3 regions of the Mesorhizobium sp. CCNWLY176 genome follow, and region 1 is predicted to be linked to each of the others. Evidence: predicted binding sites of a transcription regulator. Region 1 holds the regulator's gene; each other region holds the start of a gene.
What was found. The regulator LexA, encoded in region 1, represses DNA repair genes until DNA is damaged. The targets are predictions, from matches to a motif close to TGTTCNNNNTGTGTTCNG.

Region 1 (8,049 bases):
CGCGCTTACGCGCTCTACCAGGGCGAGGATCGCACCGTCGATTATCTGTCTCTGCCCAAGTCGCTGGTCGAGCCGATCGCCGCGCCATCGCAGGATGTGCTGTCGAAATGGTTCGAAGAAAACAAGAAGACCTATGCAGCGCCTGAATACCGCAAGATCTCCTATGTGAAACTCGAACCTGCCGACATTGCCGACGAGGCGTCGGTGGGCGACGATCAAATTCGCGAGGATTACGAGAAGAACAAGGCGCGCTACACCACGCCGGAAACCCGGACGATCGAGCAACTGGTCTTCAAGACGCCGGAGGCGGCGAACGCCGCACTTGATTCGATCAAGGGCGGTGCGACCTTCGACAAGGTCGTGGCTGCCGAAGGAAAGACGCAGGCCGACACGCTTCTCGGCACCGTCGCCAAGGACCGGATTGCCGACAAGGCCGTGGCGGATGCCGCCTTCGCGCTCGGCGCCAACGAGGTGAGCCCGGTCGTGCAAGGCACGTTCGGCCCGGTGCTTTTGCGCGTCACCGAAATCAAGCCTGCCGTGGAGAAGCCGCTCGCCGAACTGTCTGCCGTAATTCGCAAGAACCTGGCGCTGACGGAAGCCAGCCGCGTTCTGATCCAGACGCACGACGCTTATGAGGATGCCCGCGCCAATGGCGAATCGATGAAGGAAGCCGCCGACAAGCTGAAGCTCAAGGTCGTGACCATCGACGCTATCGACCGTGCTGCCCTGCGTCCGGATGGTTCGATCGTCAACACACTGCCCCAGTCGCGCGAACTGATTCAGGCCGTATTCCAGGCTGACGCCGGCATCGAGAACCCGCCCGTGACCATTGGCTCGAGCGGCTACGTCTTCTACGAGGTCGAAAGCGTCACCGCAGCCCGCGATCGCACGCTGGATGAGGTGCGCGAAAAGGCCGTTGCCGACTGGACGAAGCAGGAAACGGCGACACGGCTCGCCGCCAAGGGCGCGGAACTTCAAAAACGCATCAAGGACGGCACCTCACTGGACACGCTGGCAAGCGAACTGTCGCAGGAAAAGCAGACCAAGCGTGGATTGAAGCGCGAGGCGGACGACGCTGATTTCGGCAAGCCGGGCGTCGCTGCAGCCTTTGGCGTAGGCGAAAACGGCGTCGGCGTGTTCCCGGCTCCGGCCGGGGATGCACAGATCCTGTTCAGGGTTGCCGAGGTGTTCGAGCCTGCCGGCGCAGGCGCCGACACCGTGCCCGAGGATGCGCGCAAGCAGTTTGCAGCCGGCATGTCCGACGATTTTCTGGACCAGTTGGTGGCGCGGTTGCAGACGCAGTATACCGTCGAGATCAACCGAAACGCCGTCACCCAGGCACTCGCCTTCTGACGATGACCACGCTCAAACCGCATCTCGCCAAGGTCGCCACGGGAGCGGCCCTGACTTTCGAGGAGGCCAAGGAAGCCTTCGACATCATCATGTCGGGCGAAGCCACGCCCGGCCAGATCGGCGCTTTCCTGATGGCACTGCGCGTGCGCGGCGAGACCGTCGATGAAATCTCCGGCGCCGTTGCAACGATGCGCGCAAAGATGCTGCGGGTCGATGCGCCCGCTGGATCCGTCGACATCGTCGGCACCGGCGGGGACGGCTCGCACAGCGTCAATATCTCGACCGCCTCGGCCTTCGTCATCGCCGGTTGCGGCGTGCCAGTGGCCAAGCATGGCAATCGTGGCCTGTCCTCGCAGACGGGCGCGGCCGATGTGCTTATCGCGCTCGGCGTGAAGATCGATCTCACCCCGGAGGCGATCGGCGACTGCATTCGCGAAGCCGGCGTCGGCTTCATGTTCGCGCCGGCGCATCATCCCGCGATGCGCCATGTCGGACCGACGCGCGTCGAACTCGGCACCCGCACGATCTTCAATATCCTTGGCCCTCTCTCCAACCCGGCCGGCGTCACCCGCCAGATGGTCGGCGTGTTTTCACCCGAATGGGTGCAACCGGTTGCCGAGACGCTGAAGGCGCTTGGCGGCGAGCATGTCTGGGTGGTCCATGGCGACGGCTATGACGAGATAACCACGACCGGCGAAACGCATGTGGCCGAACTTGCCGGTGGCGCTTTGACGAGTTTCGTTTTGACGCCTGAGCAATTCGGTCTCAAGCGGCACAGCAAGGACGATCTGCGCGGCGGCGACGCGGCCTTCAACGCCAAGGCGCTGCGCGATATGCTATCGGGTGCGCCCGGTGCTTACCGTGATACGGTGCTGATGAATGCCGGTGCAGGACTGGTGATTGCCGGAAAGGCCGCGACGCTTGCCGACGGCGTGAAAGCTGCCGCAGCGGCGATCGACAATGGCCGCGCGCTCGGCGTCCTCGACGCGCTGGTAAAAGTTTCGAACGGATAGAGCGATGGCCGATATTCTGACCCGGATCGAGGCCTACAAGCGCGACGAGATCGCCGCCGCCAAGGCCCGCACACCGCTTGCAGAACTCAAGGCACGCGCCCGCGACGCCGATGCGCCGCGCGGCTTTCACGCTGCCTTGCAGGCAAAACGGGATGCCGGCGGCTTCGCGCTGATCGCCGAAATCAAGAAGGCGAGCCCCTCCAAGGGATTGATTCGTCCGGATTTCGATCCGCCAGCGCTGGCGCAGGCTTACGAAGAAGGAGGTGCAGCCTGCCTTTCGGTGCTGACCGACACGCCTTCCTTCCAGGGCGCACCTGAATTCCTGACCCACGCGCGTGCTGCCTGCACATTGCCGGCCCTGCGCAAGGATTTCATGTTCGAACCCTATCAGGTCTATGAAGCGCGCGCCTGGGGCGCGGATGCCATTCTGGTCATTATGGCGAGCCTGACCGACGACGATGCCAAGGCGCTTGAGGAGTCTGCATTCGAGCTCGGCATGGACGTGCTCATCGAAGTGCACGACGAGGCCGAGACGAAACGGGCGCTGAAACTGTCCTCGCGGCTGATCGGCATCAACAACCGCAACCTGCGCACCTTCGAGACGAGCCTTGAGACATCCGAAAGATTGTCGTCACTGGTGCCCGACGACCGCCTGCTGGTCGGCGAAAGCGGCATCTTCACCCATGAGGATTGCCGGCGGCTGGAGCACTTCGGCATCGGCACATTCCTGGTCGGCGAGAGCCTGATGCGGCAGCAGGACGTGGCGGCGGCAACGCGGGCGCTGCTCACCGGCAAGTCCGCGCAAGCGGTAAACGGCTAGGCCATGAGCGCCAAACCCGCCCTCACCCATCTCGGCGTCGAAGGCCAGGCGCATATGGTCGATGTCGGCGAAAAGGCTGAAACCGAGCGCACGGCGATCGCCGAGGGCTTTGTCACCATGCTGCCCGAGACGCTGAAATTGATCCGCGAGGGCAATGCCAAGAAGGGCGACGTGCTCGGCACGGCGCGTATCGCTGGCATCATGGCGGCCAAGCGGGCGCATGAGCTCATCCCGCTCTGCCATCCGCTGCTGTTGACCAAGGTTTCGGTCGATATCGAGCCGGACGATTCCTTGCCCGGCCTGCGCGTGACCGCACTTGCCCGCGTGACCGGCAAAACCGGCGTCGAAATGGAAGCGTTGACTGCGGCTTCCGTCGCCTGCCTGACCATCTACGACATGGCCAAGGCCGTCGATCGCGGCATGGTCATTTCCGGCATAAGACTGGTTCAGAAGACCGGCGGCAAATCCGGCGATTACCGGGCTGGTGCATAGAGATGGCGCTTCTGCCGGTCACCGACGCCCTGCAACGCCTGCTCGATGGCGCCGGTCCCGGCAATGCAGAGTCTGTGCCCTTGGCCGAGGCTGCAGGCCGTGTGCTGGCCGAACCTGTCCGAGCGCTGCGCACGCAGCCGCCGTTCGACGCATCCGCCATGGACGGATATGCGGTGCACAGTGCTGACGTCGCCAATGTCCCGGCAACGCTGAATGTCATCGGCGAAGCTCCGGCCGGGCGGCGCTTTGCCGGCAAAGTAGAGCCGCATCAGGCCGTGCGCATCTTTACCGGCGCGCCGATGCCGGACGGTGCCGACACCATCGTCATCCAGGAGAATACCCGCAAACTCGATAGCAAGACCGTTGAGGTCACCGAAACGGTTGATGCCGGGCGGCACATTAGGCGCAAGGGTCTCGATTTTTCCACAGGCGACCTGCTGCTTGAAAAAGGCAGGGTTCTGGATGCCGGCGCATTGTCCCTGGCGGCAGCGGCCAATCACCCTCGCCTGCCGGTCGTGAAGAAACCGCTGCTGGCGATCATCGCCACCGGCGACGAGCTTTTGCCGCCGGGCAGCGAACCAGGCCCCGACCAGATCATCGCCTCCAACAGCTATGGCGTGGCAGCGATCGCCGAATCGGTTGGCGCACGGGTGCTCGACCTCGGCATCGCGCCCGATCGCAAGGAGGCCATCTCGGCGCTGATCAAGCGCGCCGTGGAGGCCGGCGCTGACGTGATCGTGACGCTGGGCGGCGCATCGGTTGGCGACCACGATTTCATCCACGACGTGCTGACCGAGGAAGGCGTAACCCTCGATTTCTGGAAGATTGCAATGCGGCCCGGCAAGCCGCTGATGTTCGGCAGGCTTGGACACACCCGCTGCATCGGCCTGCCCGGAAATCCGGTGGCGAGCCTCGTCTGCTCGCATCTGTTCCTGAAGCCGCTGCTGGCGCGGCTTGGCGGGCGACACCATGTGCCGGACATTCATGAGGCGTTCCTCGGCACGGCGATGCAGGCCAACGATCTGCGTCAGGACTATGTGCGCGCCGTTCTTCGAGACGACGACACCGGGCTCGTTGCGACGCCATTCGAGATCCAGGACTCCTCGATGCTGAGGACCTTCACCGAGGCCAATGCATTGATTATCCGCGAGCCTTTTGCGCCGGCGGCTGAGGCCGGCGCGCCGTGCACCGTCCTGAAAATTCGCTGACCTGAAGCTTCAGAGACTTTCGTTCCGCTCCTGTTCGGTCGAGAGTCTCCAAAGTCGGAGTGTTCGCGTATTGTTTCCACCACGTTAATATATTCATTAAAATTTAAACGGTTGCAGAACACAAATGGAACAGATAGTGTTTGTTCTGGTTTTGTTTTTGATTTGATTCTTCGGGGGTGGCCATGCTGACGCGCAAGCAACACGAGCTTCTAATGTTCATCCACGAGAGGATGAAAGAAGCCGGAATCCCCCCCTCCTTCGATGAAATGAAGGAAGCGTTGGACCTTGCGTCGAAATCCGGCATCCACAGGTTGATCACGGCTCTTGAAGAGCGCGGGTTCATTCGCCGACTACCGAATCGTGCTCGAGCGCTCGAAGTTCTGCGTTTGCCCGATTCCATGGCTCCCGGGCTGGCGCCGCAGCGCGCGAAATTCTCGCCGAGCGTCATCGAAGGAAGCCTCGGCCGTCGGCCGGAACCTGCGCGTAGCCCTGTGGCCGGCAATGACGATGTCGGGTCCGCTGTATCAATCCCGGTAATGGGCCGGATTGCCGCCGGTGTGCCGATCGAGGCCATCCAGCACAAGACGCATTCCATCTCCGTGCCGCCGGAGATGATCATGGGCGGCGAGCACTACGCCCTTGAAGTCAAAGGCGATTCGATGATCGAGGCCGGCATTTTTGACGGCGACACGGTCATCATCCGAAATGCCAACACGGCAAATCCCGGCGAAATCGTCGTTGCGCTGGTGGATGAAGAGGAGGCCACGCTCAAGCGCTTCCGCCGCAAGGGCGCATCGATTGCGCTGGAGGCAGCAAACCCGGCCTATGAAACGCGGATTTTCGGACCTGACCGCGTGAAGGTCCAGGGCAAGCTGGTGGGATTGATCCGGCGCTACTGATGATGCGCGGCGCCGCCAGGTTACGGTTTGGCGCTTCGCGAATTTGAGTATCTGGACTTTTTGAACTGATTGTTCGCCGGCTTACTTTCTCTTAGTTGATATGGCGACAACCCGCGCGCCTCTCGAGAAAAGGCTCGCTGCGTATGCCAGGGGCGATACGGTTGTGTCAGCGCAAAGCGGATTTCGGCGCGTCGCTCTGAAATGTCTCCATTCAGATAGATGGCGGCACTGCCGAATTTGGCCAGTTCGCGTTTGGTGACGACAAGTGGCACCGGTTCCTCGCAGACATCCTCGGCTGTCGCGTCGTCGACCACGATAAGGCTCGTATAATCGCAGGCGCGCCGCGCGGAACGCCAATCGGCGGCGTGTGCGATAATCGCGCCGGATCGGTGCGTCGCCAGACAAAGACCATCGTGGCAGTCGAAACCAGCGGGGAGCAAGTTCGCCAGCTTTCCGGGAGATTGTTCGGACGAAATAGTCGTATCGCTTGATGCAAGACCGGCTGCTTCATTTTCCGCGGAATCATCGAAGGACGTGCCGTTCGACGAATTACGACGCCCTTCCCGGCTTGGCTTTTTCTTGCCGGCATCGTTAATCGTATCGACCGGCTTGATCAGATTTTCCGATAACAGCGCGCGCTTCCAGTTTTCGATCGTGAATTCGTTCGGCCGCGCGCGGTTGACTGCGAGATTTTCATCATCGACCGGTACAGCCACCAGTCTCGCATCTTCCGAGACGAGAATGTCGGGCGCCCGAACGTCTGCCAGAAGCAGCATTCCAGCGAGCGTGAAAGGCACCGCCAGCAGTCGCAGCCATGTGGATGCCATGGTCGCAATCACCAGCGCGACGGTGAGCAATACCAGGGATTGCCCCGAAACCAGCCCGACCGCATCGACGGGCGAGCGATCCGATATCCATTGCGAAATGACGATCATCGCCGTCAGCCCTTTGCCCATGACGTAGAAGAACGGACCATCCAGGCCGAGCGGCATCGCCAATGAGCCGGCGACGGCGAAAGGCATGACAAGGATCGATACGGCGGGCATGACGCCGAGATTGGCGAGAAGGCTAAGCGGCGAGACCCTTTGAAAGTGATAGGCGCCAAATGCGGTCGTCGCGAGCCCGGCAATGATCGAGGTCATGGCGAGTGCGCCGACGGAGCCGATCGTGCGCCTGGTCAAACCGGCAATCAGCGACACATTGCCCGGTGGAACAAAAGGTTTTGACCTTTGCGAGCGCCTTTCCGCCCACAGGGCATAAGCGCCGACGAGCGCTGCGGTCGCAGCAAAGGACATCTGGAAGCTCGGGCCGATCACCTCATGCGGCGAGATCGCAATGACTACTATGGCCGAGATCGCCAGATTGCGCATGGTGAGCGCGCCGCGATCGAACAGCAGTGCCGCAAGCATGATCGCCAGCATGATGAAGCTGCGTTGAGCCGCTACCTCGCCGCCGGAGATGAAAAGATAAGACGCGATCGCGACAAGAGCTGCGGCGGCGGCATATTTCTTGACCGGCCGGCGCGAAGAAAGTCCCGGAAACAAGGCAAATGCTGCGCGCAGCGTCCCCATGACCGTTCCCGCTACAAGCGCCATATGCAGGCCGGAGATCGAGATGATGTGATAGATGCCCGTGCGGCGCATCGATTCATTGATGTCCTCGGGAATGCCGGCGCGAATGCCGACCACAAGAGCGGCCGCGATCTCACCTTCCGGGCCGCCGATCTGGCTTCGGATGCGATCCGCAATGATATTGCGGGCATTTTCAACCCAGATGGAGAAGCGAACGCGGGCGGAAGACTGAGCAGTCGGTTCTACGAGTTCAGGCCCACGCAGAAAAAAGCCGCTTGCACCAATTCTGTCAAAATAGCTCTTGAAGGAAAAATCATAGCTGTCGGGCCGCACGGGGCCGGAAGGCGACATCAGCTTGACCGAGCCCCTGATTTCCGATCCGACCATCAGCCCCGGCGGGATTTTCCGGGCCGAGACGCGAACGCGGTCCGGCGCGTAGCGCAGCGTCGGCCTTGCCGTTGCCAGTACATCAATGGTCAATCGCACACGGCCATTGGCCATATGGTCGATGCCTGCGACACGCCCGGTCAGTTGAGTCGAAATTTCCGAGCCAAGGATCTTGGTGCCCGCGCGCCAAGTCTCGATCTTGGCAAACCCCATGCCGACGACGCAGATCAATGCGCCCATGGTCGCAAAACGGAGCAGTTGGTGATGCGAAGGCAAAAGCAGGAGCAAAGCCGACAGGACGGCGCT
Region 2 (8,049 bases), on a different contig from region 1:
CGTTCGCGTCCGAAGAGTATGCCGGTGCGCTCGCCCGCAACAAAGCGGCTACGCAGCATCCTGCCCGCCTCCACTGGTCCGCGCACATGCTTGAAGCCGTCGCGCTCCCGCGCAGTGGTGGCAAAAAGGAAATTGAGGTCGGCGACCGCAGATTGCAGATCGTCGAAGACGACGACGCCGTCGATCACATGATCGGCCTTGCTGGCTGCAGCCCGGGCCTTTTCGCTTGGCCAGCCATCGCGCGGCTTGACCAACCGCAGTTCGGACAGGCCGAAATTCGCCATGGCGCGCGCGACCATGCCGATATTCTCGCCGAGCTGAGGCTCGACAAGAATGATCGCCGGGCCTTCGGCAATCAGGGGTTTTTCGCGATCAGTGCCTGCCATATCTGAAACCGTTTTGTTCGCGGCCTCTCTCGCACAGTTTTCAGTGAAACGAAACCTTGCAAGGGACGGCGCGCCAACCGTTTTCAGCCCAACATCTTGACCCAATGATGGTGGCTTTTGACATCATTGGCAAACGAGCGAACGTTTCCCGATGTAGCGTTTGCGCAGCCAACGGTGCTTTGCTATACGGGCCGCAACCCTTCGCGAAGCCCTTGGAACAACTCTGTTCCTCTCCCAGAAAGAGGCATTTCTCAATGACGAAAATCAAGGTGGATAATCCGGTCGTCGAACTCGATGGCGACGAGATGACCCGCATCATCTGGCAGTTCATCAAGGACAAGCTGATCCACCCCTATCTCGACATCGATCTGAAATATTTCGATCTCGGCGTGGAGCATCGCGACGCGACCGACGACCAGGTGACGATCGACGCCGCCAACGCGATCAAGAAGTACGGCGTCGGCGTCAAATGCGCCACGATCACGCCGGACGAGCAGCGCGTCGAGGAATTCAAGCTGAAGAAGATGTGGAAGTCGCCCAATGGCACCATCCGCAACATTCTGGGCGGCACCATCTTCCGCGAACCGATCATCATGAAGAACGTTCCGCGGCTGGTTCCGGGCTGGACGAAGCCGATCATCGTCGGCCGTCATGCCTTCGGCGACCAGTACCGCGCCACCGATTTCAGGTTCCCGGGCAAGGGCAAGCTGACGATCAAGTTCGTTGGCGAAGACGGCCAGACGATCGAGCATGAGGTGTTCGACGCGCCCGGCTCCGGCGTTGCCATGGCCATGTACAATCTCGATGAGTCGATCCGCGAATTCGCGCGCGCCTCGCTGAACTACGGCCTGCTGCGCGGCTATCCGGTCTATCTCTCCACCAAGAACACGATCCTCAAGGCCTATGACGGCCGCTTCAAGGACATCTTCCAGGAAGTCTACGAGCAGGAGTTCGAGGCGCAGTTCAAGGAAAAGAAGATCTGGTACGAACACCGCCTGATCGACGACATGGTTGCCTCCAGCCTGAAGTGGTCGGGCGGCTATGTCTGGGCCTGCAAGAACTATGACGGCGACGTCCAGTCCGACACGGTCGCACAAGGCTTCGGCTCGCTCGGCCTGATGACCTCGGTGCTGATGACGCCGGATGGCAAGACTGTCGAGGCCGAAGCCGCGCACGGCACGGTCACACGCCATTATCGCCAGCACCAGAAGGGCGAAGAAACCTCGACCAATTCGATCGCCTCGATCTTCGCCTGGACACGCGGCCTCGCCCATCGCGCCAAGCTCGACGACAACCTTGAACTGAAGAAGTTCGCCGATACGCTCGAGCGCGTCTGCATCCAGACCGTCGAAGCCGGCTACATGACCAAGGATCTTTCGCTGCTGATCGGCCCGGACCAGCCGTGGCTTTCGACCACCGGCTTCCTCGACAAGATCGACGAGAACCTCAAGAAAGCAATGGCCGCCTGATCTTCAGATCTACCGGGCGTGAAGAACGCCCGGTAAGACCATAACCCAACAAACGAAAAGGCCCGCGGCATCTGCTGCGGGCCTTTTCGATTCCGAATGAAAGTTGCGTCAGGCGCCCGCCAGCGCCGCCCTGACCGCCGCGATGGCCTCGGACGCCTTGCTGCCATCTGGACCACCGGCCTGGGCCATGTCGGCGCGGCCACCGCCACCCTGCCCGCCGAGTGCGGCAGATGCAACGCGCACCAGATCGACCGCGCTGAAGCGCGCCGTCAGATCATCCGTCACGCCGACGACAACGCTCGCCTTGCCGTCATCACCGGAGCCGACGAACACGACAACGCCCGAACCGAGTGAGCTCTTTCCGGCATCGGCCAGCGGCTTGAGATCCTTCGGCGTCACGCCTGAAACGGACTTGCCGAGGAAGCCGACGCCGGCCACGGTTTCGCGTTCTTCGGCAGCGCCATTGGCTGAAGAACCACCAAGGGCGAGCTTCTTGCGCGCTTCGGTCAGTTCACGCTCCAGCTTCTTGCGCTCATCGAGCAGCGCCTCCACGCGCGCAGGCACGTCGCCCGGCGCGACTTTGAGGGTTGCAGCAGCAGCCTTCAACCGCCGGTCCTGTTCGTCGAGATGGCGGCGCGCCGCCTCGCCTGTCAGCGCCTCGATGCGCCGGACGCCTGCCGCCACCGCACTGTCCGCCACGATGCGCACCAGGCCGATGTCACCGGTCGACCTGACATGCGTGCCACCGCAGAGTTCGACCGAATAAGGCCGGTTCGCCTTGACGCCGGAAACACCGGTGCCCATGGAAACGACCCTGACCTCATCGCCGTATTTTTCGCCGAACAGCGCCATCGCGCCTTCCGCGATCGCATCGTCCACGGACATCAGCCGCGTGGTGACCGGGCTGTTCTGCACGACGATCTCGTTCGCCATGCGCTCGACCTCCTCGAGCTCCTCCGAAGCAATCGGCTTGTTATGCGAAATGTCGAAGCGAAGCCGCTCGGGCGCGACCAGCGAGCCCTTCTGCGCAACATGGGTGCCCAGCACCTCGCGCAGCGCCTCGTGGATGAGATGCGTCGCCGAATGGTTGGCCCGCAACCTCGTGCGACGCGCATGGTCGACCTTCAGTTCGACGGCAGCGCCTGTCTTCACCGCGCCCTTCGTCACGTTGCCGTTGTGGACGAACAGGCCGTCTGCCTTCCTCTGCGTATCCGAAACCTCGATCGAAAAGCCTTCGCCGGAGATAATCCCGGTGTCGCCCATCTGGCCACCGGACTCGCCGTAAAACGGCGTCTGGTTGACAATGACAGCGACCTGCTCGCCCTCCTTGGCCGCATCCACGACCGCGCCGTCCTTCACCAGCGACAGAACGATGCCTTCCGCCTGCTCGGTCTCGTAGCCGAGGAATTCCGTCGCACCCGCCTTTTCGCGGACGGAGAACCAGACGGTTTCGGTCGCCGCCTCGCCGGAGCCGGCCCAGTTGGCGCGCGCCTCGGCCTTCTGCCGCTCCATCGCCTCGGTAAAGCCGGCCAGATTCACCGAGATGTTGCGCTGACGCAGCGCATCCTGCGTAAGATCGAGCGGGAAACCGTAGGTGTCATAGAGCTTGAACGCCGTCTCGCCGTCCAGCATGTCACCGTCGCCAAGCGTTTCGGTCGCGTCGGCGAGCAGTCCGAGGCCGCGTGCGAGCGTCTTGCCGAAGCGCGTCTCCTCGAGCTTCAGCGTCTCCGTGATAAGCGCCTCGCCGCGTCCGAGTTCGGGATAGGCCTGGCCCATTTCGCGCACCAGCGCCGGCACCAGCTTCCACATCAGCGGCTCGTTCGCGCCGAGCAATTGTGCGTGGCGCATGGCCCGGCGCATGATGCGCCGCAGCACATAGCCGCGTCCCTCGTTCGAGGGCAGCACGCCGTCAGCGACAAGGAAGGAAGACGAGCGCAGATGGTCGGCGATCACACGGAACGACGCAACGGTGTCGGCATCGGGAGCGCGGCCGAGGGCGGAAGCCGTGACGTCGATCAGATGGCGGAACAGGTCCGTCTCGAAGACGCTTTCCACGCCCTGCAGGATCGAAGCCATGCGCTCCAGCCCCATGCCAGTGTCGATTGAGGGACGCGGCAGCGCAACGCGCTCCTCCTTCGTCACCTGCTCATACTGCATGAAGACGAGGTTCCAGAACTCCAGGAAGCGGTCGCCATCTTCTTCCGGGCTGCCGGGAGGGCCACCCCAGATATGCTCGCCGCGGTCGATGAATATCTCCGAGCATGGCCCGCACGGCCCGGTATCGCCCATCGCCCAGAAATTGTCCGAGGTCGCGATGCGGATGATGCGATCGTCGGAAAAGCCGGCGATCTTCTTCCAATAGCCCACCGCCTCATCGTCGGTGTGGTAGACAGTGACGAGCAGCTTGTCCTTGGAAAGTCCGAACTCCTTCGTGATCAGGTTCCAGGCGAGCTCGATCGCGCGCTCCTTGAAATAATCACCGAAGGAAAAATTGCCGAGCATCTCGAAGAAGGTGAGATGGCGCGCGGTATAGCCGACATTGTCGAGGTCGTTATGCTTGCCGCCGGCGCGCACGCTCTTCTGGGCGGTCGTGGCACGCGAATAGGAACGCGTCTCCAGACCGGTGAACACATTCTTGAACTGGACCATGCCGGCATTGACGAACATGAGCGTCGGGTCGTTGCGCGGCACGAGCGGGCTCGACGGAACGACCTCGTGCTCGTTCTTCCGGAAATAGTCGAGAAAAGTCGACCGGATTTCGTTTACGCCACTCATGTCTTTGCCTTTGTGAGAGCTCCGCCGTGCTGAAGGCGGAAAATGGACATGGCCTTTTAGCCTTCGCACCCACACCTGTCCAGAACGCCAAAGTACCGCAAATCCATATCCGCGAAAGGCCGCGCCGGTTCAAAACAAAACCGCCGGCACAAAGGTCGGCGGTTTGTCAAAACAGCTGAAGCGCGACCAGCCTATGCTTCGTTGGCTTCGCCAGCATCATCCTCGAAATCGGCTTCCGGTCCACCTTCAAGGAATTTCTCGGCGATCAATCCTGCGTTCTGCCGCAAGAGCAGTTCGATCTCGCGAGCCGTGTCAGGATTATCGCGCAGGAACAGCTTTGCGTTTTCACGGCCCTGGCCGAGACGCTGTGAATTATAGGAGAACCATGCGCCCGACTTCTCGACCACGCCGGCCTTCACGCCGAGATCGACAAGTTCGCCGGTCTTAGAAACACCTTCGCCATACATGATGTCGAATTCGACCACCTTGAAGGGCGGCGCCAGCTTGTTCTTCACCACCTTGACGCGGGTCTGGTTGCCAACGACCTCATCGCGATCCTTGACCGCACCAATGCGACGGATGTCGAGGCGAACCGAAGCATAGAATTTTAGCGCGTTACCGCCGGTCGTCGTCTCGGGCGAACCGAACATCACGCCGATCTTCATGCGGATCTGGTTGATGAAGATGACCATCGTGTTCGAACGGGAGATGGAAGCTGTCAGCTTGCGTAGCGCCTGGCTCATCAGGCGCGCCTGCAGACCCGGCAGGGAATCACCCATCTCGCCTTCGATTTCGGCCCGCGGCGTGAGTGCCGCAACAGAGTCGACGACCAGAACATCAACAGCGCCTGAGCGCACCAGCGTATCGCAAATCTCCAGAGCCTGCTCACCGGTATCCGGCTGCGAGATCAGGAGGTTCTCGAGATCGACCCCAAGCTTGCGGGCATAAACCGGATCAAGGGCATGCTCGGCATCGACGAATGCGCAAATGCCACCCTTCTTCTGCGCCTCGGCAACCGTATGCAGCGCCATCGTCGTCTTGCCCGAGCTTTCCGGACCGTAGATTTCGATGATGCGGCCGCGCGGCAGGCCGCCGACACCGAGCGCGATATCCAGGCCGAGAGAGCCGGTCGAAACCGTCTCTATCTCGACAATCTTCTCATTTGCGCCGAGGCGCATGATCGAACCTTTTCCGAAAGCGCGCTCGATCTGCGACAGCGCGGCATCCAGAGCCTTTGATTTGTCCACCGTTTTGTCCTCTACAAGCCGCAACGAATTCTGAGCCATGATACATTACCCCTTGGACGTCAATGAAAGGCCGGGCAACCCGGTTTTGTCATCAACATGTACCTCTTTTGTTCTAATTTGGCAAGAGGTCTCAAGTGGTTGATAAATAATCGATTTCCACACATGTTCTATTTTTGTACCATAGACACACACTGATAGCTGCGATTGCGCAGGCATTTGGCTGCCGGAGGCGCAGCCTCCGCGAATCGCTGCTTCGGATTGTCCAACACCCATGCCCGCGCGATAAGATCCGCAAGATCCGCCACCGGGTTTTCATTTTAACAGGATGCGCGATGAAGTCTTCCAGAATTCTGGCCATAGGCGGCGCGCATATAGTCCGGCACGGCCAGATCACAGGCTCATTCACGCCCGGCGAATTCAATCCGGGCGTGATGCGCGAGGATGTCGGCGGCGATGCGTTCAATGCCGCGCGGATAGTCATACGACACGGCGACTCCGCTTCGCTGATCTCGGTGAGAGGCGGAGACGTCGCGGGCGAAACCGTATCCTGCGCCATTGCCGCAGAAGGTATTTCGGACCTTTCCGTGATTTTCCTGGATCGCAAGACGCCGAGCCGGACGGTCTTGCTGGACAGCGACCACCGCCTCATTGCCGGGCTCGACGACACGGCGCTCTACGACCTTGTCTTTCCGAAGCAGATGCGGCGTTCGAAGATGCGCGAGGCGGTGGCGCAATCCGACGCAATTCTTTGCGATGCCGCCATGCCCGCCGCTGCCCTCGAAAAGCTCGCAACGCTCGCCGCCGGCAAGCCGTTGTTTGCGATTGCAGAGTCTTCGACCAGGATCCTGCGTTTCGCGAATCTTCTGCCTGAACTCGCATGCCTTTTCATGAAACGCGAAGGCGCCATTGTGCTTTCGGGCGATAGAGGAAAGAGCGAGATTGCATCGATTGCAGAGGAGCTGCGCGAGCGCGGCCTCGCATGCGGCATCATCATGGAAGACGACGGAACAACCGTCGGTTTCGACCGGAAATCCCTCTTTTCGATTCGAGCGCTCGATCCCGCATATTCACTCGCGGCATTGGCAGGCGCCACAATAGTCGCTCTGATGCGCGGATTGCCGATGCGCGAGGCGCTCTCGGCAACAAGCCCGGCTCAAGAACCGGGCACTCACTTGCCGGCGCGCAAGCCCGCCTCATAGGCCCTGCGCGCCCAGACCGTCATCTCTTCGGGATCATCGAGCGCGTCTTCAGGGATGCTCCAGTAAGGCATGGCGACTGTCTTGCCATGCCTCGACCCGGTGTAGGTCCATTGGGTGCAGCCGGCAGCTTCGAAATCGGGCGCGCTTTGTGCATCTGCCTTCAGCCGGAATTCGCCACGGATCTCGACCGCGATGATGACGCCATCGAAATAGACGCCCTTGCCGCCAAACAGGCGACGGATTGAAACCGGCCCAAGCCCGTCGAAAATTTCGCGGATGCGTTCGTCGTCCATGGCGTGATGATGTCACGCGGCCCTGAACTTGTCATGCTGGCAACCAAAGCTCTGCTGACAGGTTTAACGCCCGTACGTGATATATCGAAGCGATCGATTGCCAGGAGTTGCCAGAATGCCCGTCCTGCTCAAAGGCTCATGCCACTGCGGTGCCGTTCATTTCGAAGTCGAGAGCCATACCCCTGCCCCCTACCAGCTCTGCTACTGCTCGATCTGCCGCAAACAGCAGGGCAGCGGCGGTTATGCCATCAATCTGGGCGCCGACAATGAGACGATGAAGGTCACAGGCAAGCGCCACATTGGCGTCTATCGTGCCAAGATCGAGGACGACGAGCATCCGGTCTGCGAGGTTTCCAGCGGAGAGCGCAATTTCTGCAAGAGATGCGGGGCAGCCCTGTGGCTCTACGACCCGACATGGCCGGAGCTTGTCCACCCCTTCGCCTCAGCGATCGACACCGACCTGCCCATCCCGCCGCAGCGCACGCACCTGATGCTGAAATACAAGGCGAACTGGATTGAGCCGGATATCGCCAAGGGCGACAAGACATTCGACGTCTATCCCGAAGAATCGATCGCCGAATGGCACAAAAGGACCGGTATGTGGGTCGACTAGGCCGTTCAGGCAGCGCCGGCTGACGCTCTCGCCTCGGCAAGCTGCTTGAGGTCGGCGGGCTTCAGTT
Region 3 (8,049 bases), on a different contig from region 1:
CTGCATCATGGTCCCCGCAGTCTTTTCGTGATTTGCGCGCAACAATGCCAGCAAACCGTTTAGGAAACGTATCGCGGGCAGCCGCATTTCGCCGGCAAAAGACGCATGAGAATCGAGAGGACGACGACGCCGAGAGCCATCGCGCAGTACAACTACCGATCCAGAACCACCCGGTAGAGTTCCAGCGGCTTGCCCGTGCTTTCGGAAACAGGTTCAAGCCAGTCCGGCACTGCCCCCTTCATCATGCCGGCAAGCAGGCCGTCGGGGGCACGGTCCGTCAGAATCCTGTTCTCGTCGTTGCCACGGCAAAGTGCGACGAGGCCAACATGGTGCGCTTCGACGATAGTCCGAGCCTGATCGGGTGAACCCATCAGGGCATCCAGCGCAAGAAGGTTTCCCTCGATGTTGCGATGATAGGGGCCGGAGAAAACACGGTGCCCGCTATAGGCCAGAATGGGCGAGCCCAGATTGGAGATCGCCAGCACGGTCGTCGCCGGCAAGCCGGCAAGCACGGCAAAATCCGTTTCACGCTGGCAGGCGGCAACGGAGGCGACCTGCGCCTCGGGCCTGGACGACTGGCCTTCGAGAACGGCGGAGGCAGCGGCGGCGGCGGTCGTCCAGCTCGCATTGAGCGAGACCAGCCATACTGCGGCCATCCTGAGAGACGCAGCGGTGGACGAGCTCCTTTCCGCCCGCTCACGCCAATTTCCGACCCAGGCGGAAAGCGGGATGACAGCGAAGGCGATCGAGAATGTCGACCCGCGCACCTGCCACACGCTGACGATGAAGGCCGCGATCAGCACCGCGCCGACAAGGATATCCCGCCGCTGCCAACCTTGACGGCGAAGACGCAGCAGCATCCAGCCGATTGCCAGCAACGGCGTGACGTAACGGGCGAATACGGAGGCGGGATCCTCGACGACAAGTTCCAGCAGAGATTTCGCCTCGGAGACATGGTCGAGCCAGTCTGCCTTAAGTCGCGCATCAAGACCGGAATAGGGTGCGGAAAGGCATTGCGGAAAGGCCAGAACCAAGAGCGCGCCGACGCCAATACCCAGCAATGAGAGGCCAAGGAGGCGACGGCTGCGAGTGCGCGTGAAAACATCAGGGGAAGCGACGGCTGCAAGGCCCAGGCCGGCGACGGCGGCCAGCGCGAATTGAACGACCGAAAAGGCGTCGCATTGGGCTTCTCCCCAGCCAGAGGCCGGAACCGTGGCGAAGAATACGGCAGCTGACACCACGGCAAAGCCGAGCCCGAAATCACGGGCGATATGCCTTTCGTCGTTGCCGTCGAAAAGAAACAGGCCTGCAACGCAGAGGCCGATCACCGCCACATAGGGTGCGGTCTCCATGCCGACCGCCAGCATCAGTGCTGCGCACACACCCGACATTGCCGCGGCTGGCCGATTGTCCGGCGCCTCGAGAAGCAGGCAAAGGCTGCCGGCGGCAAGCATGAGCTGGATGTTGTGATGATCGAGCGCGGCAGGCTGATAGATGCCGAGAAAATGAAGGGCCGCGGCACCGATGATGACCGAGGGCAGGACGGCACTTTCGCCACCGAAAATACGGGCGGCGCGCAGGATGAAGAACAGCGTGCCGCAATAGAGCAATGCCGGCCAAAGGACGCGAGCGACCGTCTCGCCAATTGCCACGCTGCCGGTCACGGCAGAAACGGCGAGGATGATCGCGGCGATCGGCGCGTCGACCAGCCGAGACCAGTGCATGACGAAACCGCCTTCCGGCCCCATGCGATACTGATGCAGATCGAACCAGCCCTGACCGCCGAGCATGTCGCGAACTTCAACCAGCCGCAGCAGGCTGTCATTGTCACCGCCGAGGTTGGACAATGTCCTGAAACCGGTTGCGGCATTGACGGCGAGGACGACCAGTGTCGCGCCCAGCGCCAGCGCGATATCCTTGCTCGCCGGCGAGAGACGCGCCGCCCGTTTCGCGATCGTTGAATGCAATCCGCTCATTCGCTCACAGCCCGCCCATAACCCGACGTGACCCTAATCCGCGCAGTTCAACAAACGGTAAAGCTAGTGTTTGCCGCCCGGCTTGTCCGGGAAAACCCAGAGCGAGGAGACGACATAGCTGACCGTGCTTGCGACCACCGTGATGAGCACCGACATCGCCAGTGGCGACATCTGGAAGCGATCCACCGCGATATGAGCGATCACGCCCGACAGCAGCGCGCAACCGGCCTGTAGGACGAAATAGCGCGGCAAAGCGTGGCCATGACCGTGTGCGGCCCTAAACGTCCAGCCGCGCTGCGCAGAATAGGCGACCACGAAGGCCACCGCATAGGCAATGAGACCCGCCGCGAAAGGCGGCAGGCCGATGGAAGCCAGCACATAGGATAGAACGAGCAGCAGGGCGGCCGCGCCGACGCCGACCGTGACGAAACGAACGAACCTCAGGCGAAAGGCCGTTTGAAGCATCGCCACCATCAGGAGGCTTGGGCGCGCGCTGCTGCCTCGGCGACGAGGGTTTCGCCGGATTTGCGGCGCATGACCGGGATTTCCAGGACGCCGAGCAGGAAGGCCGAGAAAAACACCTGCATCGCGATCACGATCAGCGTCAGTCCGAACACCACGACGCGCGGGATTTCCGGGTCGTTGAGCGGCCCGAAACTCAGGCTGGCCCAGGACAAAGTCGCATAGCCGAAGAACGACAGGCCAGCCAGCAGGCAGACGCCCGCGCCGAGTGCCAGCCGGTCAGTGCTGATATGGCGCGTGAGCCAGTCCGAGCGGGCATTCCCCGGCAGGATACCGGTGATGTCGGCATAGTATCGCGACAGGACGCCGAAGGTGGTGAGCTGGACGCCGGCGACGATCATGAAGCACGCCGCGACGAAGGTGTTGAGGTCAAGCGAAAGATTGTCAATGACCTGCAACGGGCCGAGGAAGAGCAGCGTCGAAAGCAGCAGGCCAAGTGCGCAGAGGCTCATGCCCGGAATGAAGAACAGCCAGCGCGGATTGTACATCAGCAGGAATTTGAGATGACGCCAGCCGTCGCGCCACGTCTTGAGATGTGGCGAGCGGCTGCGGCCGTCCGGCTTCAGCGTGGTCGGCACTTCCTCGATGCGCAAACCGGCGAGCGCGCTGCGCACCACCATTTCGCTGGCGAATTCCATGCCCGCCGTCTTGAGGTCCAGTTCCCGGATGCGTTCCGCATTGAAGCCGCGCAGGCCGCAGTGAAAATCTCCCGCCTTGATGCGGAAAAACAGCCGGCCAAGGAAGCTCAGCACGGGATTGCCGAGATAGCGGTGCAGGACCGGCATGGCGCCGGCTTCGATGCCGCCCTGAAAACGGTTTCCCATGACCAGGTCGGCATCGTCACGCAGACGCGACACGAAAGCGTCGAGCGCGCAGAAATCGTAGGAATCGTCGGCATCGCCCATGATGATGAAGCGTCCGCGCGCAGCAGCTATGCCGCCCTGGATCGCTGCGCCGTAGCCCCGCGCCTGAACGGGCACGACCCGGGCGCCAAGACTGGTGGCGATGAGCTGCGAACCGTCGGTGCTGCCATTGTCGGCTATGAGAACTTCGCCCGAGACGCCGGCTTGCTGCAAAAAGTGCTGCGCCTTGCCGATGCAGGTCGCAAGCGTTTCGGCCTCGTTGAGACAAGGCATGAGAATGGTCAGCTCGATCTGATCTTCAGAAACTGCACGGATTGGCGTGACTGCGTTCATGACCACCCTCGATAAGCGTGCTCTTCGGCACGTCTCACAGCTTCTTAGCCGAGAATGATTGGCGTCCTGTTAACGCGGTCATGACATTCCGAGACATTCGCGTGAGGTGAGGTCCCGGCAGTCGGAGGAAGCGAAGTCGCCATTGGCAGACGCCGGGCAAAGCTATACATCCTCTCGACGATAAAAGCCCGCAGCGCCGGAGAAGCCTTCATGCCGCTCAACATCGCCGTCCAGATGGACCATATCTCCACCGTCAACATTGCCGGCGACACCAGTTTCGCGCTCTCGCTCGAGGCGCAGCGACGCGGGCACAAGCTGTTCCATTATACGCCTGACCGGCTGTCCATGATCGGCGGCACGGTGTTCGCGCGGCTGGAAACGCTGGAGGTGCGCGACGAGAAGGGCAACCACTTCACGCTTGGCGAGCCCGTGCGCACCGACCTCTCGGAAATGGACGTGGTGCTGCTGCGGCAGGATCCGCCCTTCGACATGAACTACATCACCACCACGCACATTCTGGAGCGCATTCACCCCAAGACGCTGGTGGTCAACGATCCGGCCTGGGTGCGCAACAGCCCGGAAAAGATCTTCGTCACCGAGTTTCCCGACCTGATGCCGGAAACGCTGATCACCAAGGACCCCCTTGAGGTCGCGGCCTTCCGCAAGGAATTCGGCGACATCATCGTCAAGCCGCTTTACGGCAATGGCGGCGCCGGCATCTTCCATCTGCTCGAGGCAGACCGCAACCTCGCCTCGCTGCTGGAAATGTTTGGCCAGATGTTCCGCGAACCCTTCATCGTCCAGCGCTATCTCAAGGATGTGCGCAAGGGCGACAAGCGCATCATCCTGATCGACGGCGAGCCCGTCGGCGCCATCAACCGCGTGCCGGCCGAGCACGATTCCCGCTCGAACATGCATGTCGGCGGCCGCGCCGAAAAGACCGAGCTGACGGAACGCGAGCGTGAAATCTGCGCGCGCATCGGGCCTTCGCTCAAGGAACGCGGCTTTATCCTCGTCGGCATCGACGTGATCGGCGACTACATGACCGAGATCAACGTCACCTCACCGACCGGCGTGCGCGAGGTCAAGAAATTCGGCGGCGCGGATATCGCAGCACTCTTCTGGGACGCAGTCGAAGCCAAGCGCTGAGGCTGCGCGCCCAGCAAACGCCACGGAATGTTCCAGCGCTGCAACCGGCCTCAACCCGGTTGCAATCTGCGCGGCAATTTTGTTCCCGTCTTGTTCTTGATTTGCTCTACAATCTATGCTTGTCTGACGCAGGGTTATCACTGGGCTGGGCATTCGATGCCCGCGCATGCGTCGGGGGACGGCATGGTATCGCGTATACGCACGGTTGCATTCCAGGGCATCGAGGCGGTTCCCGTCGACGTGCAGGTGATGGTCGCACCGGGGAAGGTCGGCATGCATATCGTCGGCCTGGGCGACAAGGCGGTGGCCGAAAGCCGTGAGCGGGTGCAGGCGGCCCTTCATGCATCCGGCCTGTCGATGCCGTCGAAGAAGGTCACCGTCAATCTCGCACCGGCAGATTTGCCGAAGGAAGGCAGCCACTACGACCTGCCGATCGCGCTCGGCCTGATGGCGGCACTTGGCGCCGTCCCGGGCGACGCGCTCTCCGGCTATGTCGTGCTTGGCGAATTGTCGCTCGACGGCACGATCGCCGCGGTGTCCGGCGCGCTGCCGGCAGCGATGGCCGCCAATGCCGAAGGCAAGGGCCTGATCTGTCCGGCCGCCTCAGGGCCGGAGGCGGCATGGGCAGGCTCGGAGATCGACATCTTGGCACCGCGAAGCCTGATCGCCATTGCCAACCATTTCCGTGGCACGCAGGTTCTGTCGCGGCCGGAGGCGAGTATCCACGCGCCGGCTTCGGACCTGCCGGACCTTGCCGATATCAAGGGCCAGGAAAGCGCCAAACGTGCGCTGGAAGTCGCAGCAGCAGGCGGTCACAATCTGATGATGGTCGGGCCGCCCGGATCGGGAAAATCCATGCTCGCGCAGCGCCTGCCATCAATCCTGCCGCCGCTGGCGCCGAAGGAACTGCTCGAAGTCTCGATGATCGCCTCGGTTGCCGGCGAGCTCGCGGGCGGCAGGCTGACCGACCGGCGGCCCTTTCGCGCGCCGCACCATTCCGCATCGATGGCGGCGATGGTCGGCGGCGGGTTGCGGGTGCGGCCCGGAGAGGTTTCGCTCGCTCATAACGGCGTCCTGTTCCTCGACGAATTCCCGGAGTTCTCGCCTCAGACGCTCGACGCGCTGCGCCAGCCGCTGGAGACCGGCGAGTGCATGATCGCGCGCGCCAATCATCGTGTCACCTATCCGGCGCGCATCCAGCTGATCGCGGCGATGAACCCGTGCCGCTGCGGCATGGCCGGCGAGCCCGGTTATCGTTGCGCGCGCGGCCCGCGCTGCCAATCGGATTATCAGGCGCGGATTTCAGGTCCGCTTCTCGACCGGATCGACCTGCGCATCGAAGTGCCGGCGGTTTCGGCGAGCGACCTGATCCGGCCCGGTGCGGCGGAAAAGAGTGCCGCGGTGGCGGCACGCGTGGCGACCGCCCGCACCATTCAGCGAGACCGGTTCGAGCGTGCCGGGGTTTCGGCGTCGCTCACCAATGCGCATTGCGCAACCGCGCTCATCGAAGAGATAGCCAAACCTGATGCAGCCGGCCTGTCGCTGTTGCACGTTGCAAGTGAAAAGCTCGGCTTTTCGGCGCGCGCCTATCATCGCGTGTTGAAAGTAGCGCGCACTTTGGCCGACCTCGACGGCAGCGAAACCGTCGGCCGTATTCATCTCGCGGAGGCTATTTCATACCGGATGACCGGTGACCGGTTGGCACAGGCGGCTGCGTAGAAGGGAGAAGTGCCTGCCGTGAAGGCCTGACAGAACGTGACGCGCCTTAGTTTTTATTTTTTACACATGTCGTTGTCCCAAAACCGGTGCACAGTTTTGAGCGACGGTCGTTATTGCACCGCGCCGACGAGCGGTGCCTGGCCTTCACGGATCGTGACCCAATGGCCGGTATGATCGCTGGCCTGACGCTTGAGGAAGCGATAGCCTGTCTCGTCCCACTGGCGCACGGTATCCGTCAGATTGTCGAGGACGAAGTCACCCTTGTCGGTTCGCACGGTCAGAACCGCATGGCCTTCACCGTCCGGCTTGCGCACGACGGTTATCAGCAGATTGGATACCGACAGACCCTTGTGGATTAGCTGCCGGCGCTTTTCGAGCACGTAGTCCTCGCAATCGCCGACGCCGTTGTCGGGATAGGCCCAGACCTCGTCCTTGCCGTAGATGTCAAAATCGTTCATCGGCGTAACGGCCCGGTTGACCTCAAGATTGACCGCAACAAGCATCTTCCAGAGAGACCCGGTGACGCGTTCGGGAACCGAGTTGCGCGAGCGTATGGAACATTCGGAGGGATTGATCTTGCAGAATTCGTAGTGACCGATCGGCTGCGAAGTCAGACCACCGGTGACCATCGGCGACGACGCGAAAGCCGGCGAGATCGACCATGCAGTCGCCGTCAAGCCGATCATCAATGCCACACGCCTGGATGCGCGCCACGCTTTCGGTGAGGAGTTCATTGCCCCGGTCCCGTTCGCCCTGTTTGTTAACAAAACGTTAAGGTCCGTGATGGGTCAATGTCAATTACAGCGAAGGGATGATTGACTTCATGGTTACCGACGAGGCCGGACAGCGACGATTTTGCAACAGAAGGCCCGGCCCTCAGGCAAATTGGTAGATCGGCCTGCACGTATAGGTCGAGCGCGGGATATCAGAACCGACAAGCATCCCTGTCCTGATCAAAAGGACAGGGTCTTGTCTTGCGTCCTACGCTCAATGGCGGTCAGGACTTGCCGGAGCGTACCAGTCGCGGCTTCTGCGGCACGCGGCTTTGCCGGCCATAGCTGTTGATGAAATCGGCAATGCGCGGCACGATCTCTGAGCGGAAGCGCGAACCGTTGAACACGCCATAGTGACCGACAGCCGGCTGCATATAGTGCGCGCGCATGTCATCGGGGATGTTGACGCAAAGATCATGGGCCGCCTGGGTCTGCCCCAGGCCCGAAATATCGTCGTTCTCGCCTTCGATCGTCAGCAGCGCCACATTGCGGATGGCAGCAGGGTCGACCGGAACGCCGCGATGGGTCATCTCGCCCTTGGGCAAGGCGTGGCGGACAAACACCGTATCGACGGTCTGCAGGTAGAATTCGGCGGTCAGGTCCATCACCGCCAGATATTCGTCATAGAAGTCGCGGTGCTTTTCGGCGCCGTCGCCGTCGTTCTTCACAAGGTGCATGAAGAAGTCCTTGTGGGCGGTGATATGCCGGTCGAGA

Region 2: the regulator LexA is predicted to act here: its motif matches at 6,041-6,058, upstream of recA (recombinase RecA).
Region 3: the regulator LexA is predicted to act here: its motif matches at 4,924-4,941, upstream of WBQ96_RS12455 (YifB family Mg chelatase-like AAA ATPase).

Annotation. Positions count from the first base shown of each region.
Region 1 covers NZ_JBBBDZ010000016.1:132,920-140,968, reverse strand. Annotated here, with positions in the region: gene WBQ96_RS23135 (peptidylprolyl isomerase) at 1-1,353, shown strand, start outside; gene trpD (anthranilate phosphoribosyltransferase) at 1,356-2,366, shown strand; gene trpC (indole-3-glycerol phosphate synthase TrpC) at 2,371-3,186, shown strand; gene moaC (cyclic pyranopterin monophosphate synthase MoaC) at 3,190-3,678, shown strand; gene WBQ96_RS23115 (molybdopterin molybdotransferase MoeA) at 3,681-4,886, shown strand; gene lexA (transcriptional repressor LexA) at 5,069-5,785, shown strand; gene WBQ96_RS23105 (ComEC/Rec2 family competence protein) at 5,806-8,049, opposite strand, start outside.
Region 2 covers NZ_JBBBDZ010000007.1:96,038-104,086, forward strand. Annotated here, with positions in the region: gene WBQ96_RS13670 (RNA methyltransferase) at 1-386, opposite strand, end outside; gene WBQ96_RS13675 (NADP-dependent isocitrate dehydrogenase) at 641-1,855, shown strand; gene alaS (alanine--tRNA ligase) at 1,964-4,630, opposite strand; gene recA (recombinase RecA) at 4,822-5,916, opposite strand; gene WBQ96_RS13690 (PfkB family carbohydrate kinase) at 6,210-7,076, shown strand; gene WBQ96_RS13695 (TfoX/Sxy family protein) at 7,046-7,369, opposite strand; gene WBQ96_RS13700 (GFA family protein) at 7,485-7,982, shown strand; gene sufA (Fe-S cluster assembly scaffold SufA) at 7,988-8,049, opposite strand, start outside.
Region 3 covers NZ_JBBBDZ010000006.1:146,584-154,632, forward strand. Annotated here, with positions in the region: gene WBQ96_RS12430 (putative bifunctional diguanylate cyclase/phosphodiesterase) at 1-6, opposite strand, end outside; gene WBQ96_RS12435 (GtrA family protein) at 153-1,976, opposite strand; gene WBQ96_RS12440 (GtrA family protein) at 2,040-2,441, opposite strand; gene WBQ96_RS12445 (glycosyltransferase family 2 protein) at 2,450-3,694, opposite strand; gene gshB (glutathione synthase) at 3,905-4,843, shown strand; gene WBQ96_RS12455 (YifB family Mg chelatase-like AAA ATPase) at 5,027-6,562, shown strand; gene WBQ96_RS12460 (transglutaminase-like cysteine peptidase) at 6,673-7,296, opposite strand; gene WBQ96_RS12465 (polyhydroxyalkanoate depolymerase) at 7,560-8,049, opposite strand, start outside.